Prochlorococcus marinus str. MIT 9515: one gene and its partner. The protein of the gene in region 1 binds, or shares a complex with, the protein of each later gene. Links are inferred from orthologs where the notes say so. Each region holds a gene or a part of one and is shown in the gene's direction. Other genes may lie near its edges.

Evidence for each region. The genes of interacting proteins can lie anywhere in the genome.
Region 2: the proteins of accC (region 1) and accD are in contact, whole or in part, in a solved structure (PDB 8UXZ), measured with the Escherichia coli proteins. The link is inferred for Prochlorococcus marinus str. MIT 9515 from one-to-one orthologs.

What each region holds. Positions count from the first base shown.
Region 1 is NC_008817.1:74,457-77,987, forward strand. The notes cover bases 235-3,180. They hold accC (acetyl-CoA carboxylase biotin carboxylase subunit), read left to right. Parts: upstream 235-1,005; coding sequence 1,006-2,355; downstream 2,356-3,180. Other genes in these bases: P9515_RS00325 (glycosyltransferase family protein), read right to left, coding at 235-599; P9515_RS00340 (YggT family protein), read right to left, coding at 2,374-2,679; psbX (photosystem II reaction center X protein), read left to right, coding at 2,769-2,957; P9515_RS00350 (Ycf66 family protein), read left to right, coding at 3,036-3,180. Outside these bases: more of P9515_RS00325, read right to left, coding at 1-234; more of P9515_RS00350, read left to right, coding at 3,181-3,531. UniProt on the Escherichia coli protein: This protein is a component of the acetyl coenzyme A carboxylase complex; first, biotin carboxylase catalyzes the carboxylation of the carrier protein and then the transcarboxylase transfers the carboxyl group to form malonyl-CoA.
Region 2 is NC_008817.1:718,731-721,655, forward strand. It holds accD (acetyl-CoA carboxylase, carboxyltransferase subunit beta), read left to right. Parts: upstream 1-986; coding sequence 987-1,865; downstream 1,866-2,925. Other genes in the region: P9515_RS03940 (phosphoribulokinase), read left to right, coding at 1-805; P9515_RS03950 (hypothetical protein), read left to right, coding at 1,870-2,259; P9515_RS03955 (Gfo/Idh/MocA family protein), read left to right, coding at 2,259-2,925.

The sequences.
Region 1 (3,531 bases):
GGAATACCAACAGATAGCTTTGGTTTTTTAGAACCTGGTAATAATGCAATCCAATCCTTTTTTTCAGTATTCAAAGAATCTGATTTGTTTTTTTTGATGTCTGCCATTAAATCGCCAACTACTTTACATTTATATCTATGGTTTGAAGGAATATTTTTCTTAACGTTTTTATTCATTGCTGCAATTATGTTGTTCCAACGTGGCCATCTTGAAATCCATTCGGCATATGTGATATTCATATAACCTAATCTTTTTGCTAGTAAAACACTCCAAAACTGATCACCTCCAAGAAAAATAACTATCCCTTTTTGAGGCCATTTTGCAAATTTTGAGGGCCTGATTAATAATTTCCAAAAACTCTTTGATTTTGTAATTAATTCAAATATTTTCCATGATTTGGCAACTGAATATTCTTTCCCAGTAGCATTAGGACAAGGTACAAGAACTAATCTTAAGGAGAAATTCAATTTTTCAATATCTTTAGAACAATTATTTATCTGATTTAGATAATCAACTACTGGCTTTACCCAAGTTGATAATTCTCCTGGCCCATTGGATATAATTACGACTGCAATTGATTTTTTTTTCATTGCAGTCATTCCTAATCACATGAAATGCGGACGGCGAGACTTGAACTCGCAAGGCCTAAGCCACACGCTCCTTAGACGTGCGCGTCTACCAATTCCGCCACGTCCGCAAAGGGTTTTCGAGAACAGGGGTGTTCTTAAACCATTAGGTCATCATACATTAATCGCATTAATTTGTGATAGTGTTTTTGTTAATAAGCTAGGATAAACTCTTTAAAAGATTTATTTTTAATTAATTAGGTTTTAAATACTTATAAATACTGCTTTTTCTTTTGCATAATTAAATAATTATCCATATATAACGTTCTAGGTTGTATTGTTAATCAATGCATTCTTGAAATTCAAAAAGATTTATTGAATACTTGTTAAAGTATTTTCAATTTAAATTCATTTTTCATTTCTTCAATTTAATTTTGTAATGGTTGAAAAAGTTTTAATTGCTAATCGTGGAGAAATAGCTTTACGAATTATCAGAAGTTGTAGAGAGCTTGATATTGCAACTGTTGCTGTTTATAGCACCATAGATAAAAAGGCGTTACATGTGCAATTAGCAGATGAAGCAGTTTGTGTTGGGGACTCACTCAGTAATAAGAGTTATTTAAATATTCCTAATATTTTGGCTGCTGCCACATCAAGAGGTGTTGATGCTATCCATCCAGGTTATGGTTTTCTTGCTGAGAATGATAAATTTGCGGAAATGTGCAACGATCATGGCATAACTTTTATTGGGCCATCTCCTAATGCAATTAGATCAATGGGAGATAAATCTACTGCTAAAGAAACAATGGAGAGAGTAGGAGTTCCCACTGTTCCAGGAAGTAAAGGTTTATTATCCAGCGTTGAGGAGGCCTATCAAATGGCTAAAGAGATTGGATATCCAGTCATCATCAAAGCTACTGCTGGAGGAGGAGGTAGAGGAATGAGATTGGTTGAAAATAAGGCCAATTTAGAAAAAATGTTTAAGGCAGCACAAGGTGAAGCAGAAGCTGCATTTGGTAATGATGGATTATATATGGAGAAATTTATAAAAAAGCCAAGACATGTAGAGATTCAAATCCTTGCTGATAGGTCAGGTAATGTAGTTCATCTTGGAGAGAGAGATTGTTCTGTACAGAGGAGACACCAAAAATTATTGGAAGAGTCTCCTAGTCCAGCCATTAACCGTTCTCTTAGAGAAAAAATGGGTAATGCAGCAATTGCTGCTGCAAAAAGTATTTCTTATGAAGGAGCGGGAACAGTTGAATTTCTAGTTGATGATGAGAATAATTTTTACTTTATGGAGATGAATACTAGAATTCAGGTAGAACACCCTGTAACTGAAATGGTCACTGGGGTTGATTTGATTGCAGAACAAATCAAAATAGCTGGAGGTGATAATTTAGGATTTACTCAAGACGATATTCAATTAAATGGTCATGCTATTGAATGCAGAATTAATGCTGAGGATCCCTCACATAATTTTCGTCCATCGCCAGGGAAAATAACCGGATGGCTACCCCCCGGGGGCCCTGGAGTAAGAGTTGATAGTCATGTTTATACTGGTTATGAAATTCCTCCATTTTATGATTCACTTATTGGTAAATTAATAGTTTGGGGGAAAGACCGTAATACTGCTATAAAAAGAATGAATAGAGCTTTAAATGAATGTGCCGTAACAGGAATTCCAACAACAATAAACTTTCATTTAAACCTTCTAAATAAAACGAAATTTATGGAAGGAAAAATTCATACAAAATACGTTGAAGAAGAATTATTACCTAACTATTAAATATAATATAGTGCTTTCTTAACTAATACTTTTTTGTATCGCTAATTTGATTAGACCTTGTTGCCCAACAAGTATTTCACGTAAAAAACTTATTATTCCTATCCAAATGACGGGACCTACATCGACTCCCCCAATAGGAGGGATTAGTTTTCTAGTAAAATTTAAAATAGAACTTGTTGGGATTGCGACCAATAACCAAAAACCCTTATTTAAATCAATTTTCGGGTACCAAGTTAGTATTAATCTTATTAAAAAAATCAGCGTTAGAAATGATAGAAGAATTCCTAGCGTTAAATCTAAAACGGTTAAATAGTTTTGAGACAATGAAATGACAATTATTTAATCCATCTTAATAAACATCCCATAAGTTAGGATTTAATTCGTATTATAAATTCAGAATTTAATTTAAAAAAGTGATTCAAATTTCAGACCTATTACTAATCGCTAATGTTTCGCCAGAAGTGGCAGGTAGTTCCGGTTTTAATATGATAGCGAGTTTTTTCGCTGCAGCCTTGCTTATAGTAATACCAGCAGCAACATTTTTGATATTTGTTAGTCAAAACGATTCACTAGATCGTACTTCAGCTACACGTAGACGCTAGTTTTTATAAAAGTTTTAAGTAAACTATATATAGAGGTGTTTTAATTCACCTTAAAAAATAATTTTTTGGAGAAAAAAAGTGGTCAATGCTAGTCTAAATTGGGCGAGTATTGTAGGCATCGTACTAGCTGTATGTGGGGGTGGCCTATATTTTTTGAGATCCTTTAAACCTGCCCTGGCTAGGGATTATGATGTTTTCTTTGCAGCAATAGGACTCTTGTGTGGAGGGATTTTATTTTTTCAAGGATGGCGGTTAGATCCTATTTTGCAATTTGGGCAGTTTTTATTAGCAGGAACGACTGTATTCTTTGCATATGAAAGTGTTCGATTAAGAGGTGTTGCAACTGATCAAGCAAGAAGATCCTCTTATTTTGAAGATGATCAGATTCCTGACATGCCTAGGAATTCTTCTAGAAATAGATTTAATGATGATTATGATCGATTTGATGATTCCGATAGAATAGCCAGAAGATTTAAACCTCAAGAAGATGATATAGAAGAAGATTATATAGAAGGTAGATCGCAAAGGAGAAATATATCAAGAGCTATTCCGGAGTCTGCAGTAAGCAGAAGGC
Region 2 (2,925 bases), 640 kb from region 1 along the record:
AGATATTATTCCAGCTGTAGTCGAAGGTGATAGTTATCACAGGTTTGAAAGAATGCCTATGAAAAAAGCTATGGCTGAAGCCCTTTCAAAAGGAGAAAATTTTTCTCACTTTGGTCCGGAAGCAAATCTTTTCGACAAGTTGGAGGAACTTTTTAAAGTTTATGGGGAAACTGGTGGAGGGAAAAAAAGATATTATCTTCACAGTACTGAAGAAGCTCAGGAACATAATGAAAGGCTAGGTACATCATTAGAACCAGGACAATTTACTCCGTGGGAAGATATTCCGAACGGAACAGATGTTCTCTTCTACGAGGGTTTACATGGTGGTGTTGAGGGGGAAGGCTACAATGTTTCTTCCTTTGCTGACTTGCTTGTGGGTGTTGTACCCATAACCAACCTAGAGTGGATACAGAAAATTCATAGAGACAATGCTGAGAGAGGTTATTCAGCTGAAACTATAGTTGATACTATTTTGAGAAGAATGCCAGACTATATAAATCATATTTGTCCACAATTTAGTAAAACTGATATAAATTTCCAAAGAATACCTACTATTGATACCTCGAATCCTTTTATATGTAGAAATATTCCAACACCTGATGAAAGTTTTGTAATAATCCACTTTAGAAAAGGAGCAAGAGAAAAATGGGGAATTGATTTTCAATACCTTCTAGGAATGATTCATGATTCATTCATGTCAAGTCCAACAAGTATTGTTGTTAATGGAGGGAAAATGGGTTTTGCAATGGAATTGATACTTACTCCAATAATTCATAAGATGATTGAAGAAAAGAAGCATGCTTAGATATTTTTTATTTCTATTCCAAAAGTCTTGGGTTAATTAAGAAAAGTTATAAGACTTTAATTGTTTAATTAATGATTTCATTAATTTTGTGAAACAAAGATATTGAATATTTTCAAATTTTTATATAACTTCCTTGATAAAAGGGCCTTTTTTAGACTTTAATAGAAAAAAAGAGAATATTGTGTCTTTAATCGACTGGTTTGCTGCAAGGAGAAAGGATCAATTTGTTGGGAAGGTTTCTCAAGATACTGAGGAAAGTGATGGCCTATGGGTTAAATGTTCGGAATGTGGGCAAGTTGCTTATAGAAAAGATTTAATATCAAATTTTAATGTATGCAGTAATTGTAGCCATCACAATAGAATTAATAGCGATGAAAGAATTAATATAATCGCTGACAAAGATTCATTTAAAGAGTTTGATGATTCATTAAGTCCTACTGACCCATTGAAGTTTAAAGATAGGAGATCTTATTCAGACAGGATAAAAGAAAGTCAAGAGGGGACTGGTCTCAAAGATGGAGTAATAACAGGTATATGTTCCATTAATTCAATGCCTCTGGCTTTAGCTGTAATGGATTTTAGATTTATGGGAGGGTCGATGGGGTCTGTTGTAGGAGAAAAAATTACTAGAATTATCGAAAAAGCAACAATAGAAAACTACCCAATAGTTATTGTTTGTGCTTCTGGTGGAGCAAGAATGCAGGAAGGAATGTTAAGCCTTATGCAAATGGCAAAAATATCTGGAGCACTAAAAAAACATAGGGCTAAAAATCTACTTTATATGCCTTTATTAACGCATCCTACAACTGGAGGTGTTACGGCAAGCTTTGCAATGTTGGGTGATCTAATATTGGCAGAACCAAAAGCTCTTATTGGATTTGCTGGGAGAAGAGTAATTGAACAAACTTTAAGAGAAAAATTACCTGATAATTTTCAAACAGCAGAATATCTTTTGGAACATGGATTCGTTGATGTGATAGTAAATAGGAAAGAACTTAAAAGTACTCTGACAAGTATTTTAAAAATTCATGGAGTAAAAGATCTTATGGGAGCAAATTAATAAGATGAAAATCGTTTCTAATTTAATTGGTCTATTTTTTATTTTTTTAATGTTTTTTTTTAATAATTCTAAATTGGCGTTCGGAAGTGGGAATGTAGATTGGATCCTTTTAAAAGAAAATAATGATGGAAAAGAATGGCTAGATATGGGTAGCATTAAGAAATTTGATAATAATGAAATAAGTGTTTTAACTAAGTTTTTTAAAAATCCAAAAGATTCAAGCGATAAAGGTCAATTATCTCTTTACGTTATGAGAATTAACTGTGATGACAATAGATTTAAAGATACTTCTATTAATGGAATCCCACAGCTCAGTTCAAAGTGGCAAACATCAAATAATGATGAACTTATTGATGTTGTCATCGAAAAAAGCTGTTCTGAGATCATAAATTAATGAATTTTAGTAATGCTACTGACAAATTAAGAGTCGCAATTGCTGGTTTGGGATTTGGAAAAAAAATTCATTTGGAAGCATTAAAAGAATCAGATTATTTAATTCCAACTGCAATTTTTCACTACAAGAAAGAAAAAGGACCATCTTTAGAGAAGGAAACTGGGTTAAATTTTTATCATGATTGGGGAGAATTAGTTAAATCCAAAGATATAGACGGAATCATAATTGCTACATCTCCCGAATCAAGATTTGAATTGGCAAAGGAAGCTCTTGAGAATAATAAACATCTTTTATTAGAGAAACCTGTAGCCTTAACCTCCGAGGAAATTAAAGAACTTCAAAGAATATCATTAGTTAATAATTTGAGTGTTTGTGTAGATTTTGAATATAGAGCAGTACCACTTTTCCTACAAACCAAGAAAATGATAGATGAGAATATTTTAGGAAAAATATATTTAATTAAGCTTGATTGGTTGATGGGTAGCCGGTCAGATCCCAATAGGGCTTGGAATTGGTATTCATTAAAAGAAAAAGGTGGTGGGGTTGTTGGAGCTTTAGGTACTCATGCATTTGATATGTTGAACTGGTTTTTTGGAGAATCGATTGTAGTATCCGGGAAATTATCAACATCAATCAAGAAAAGATCCTTACCTAATTCCTCTAAGT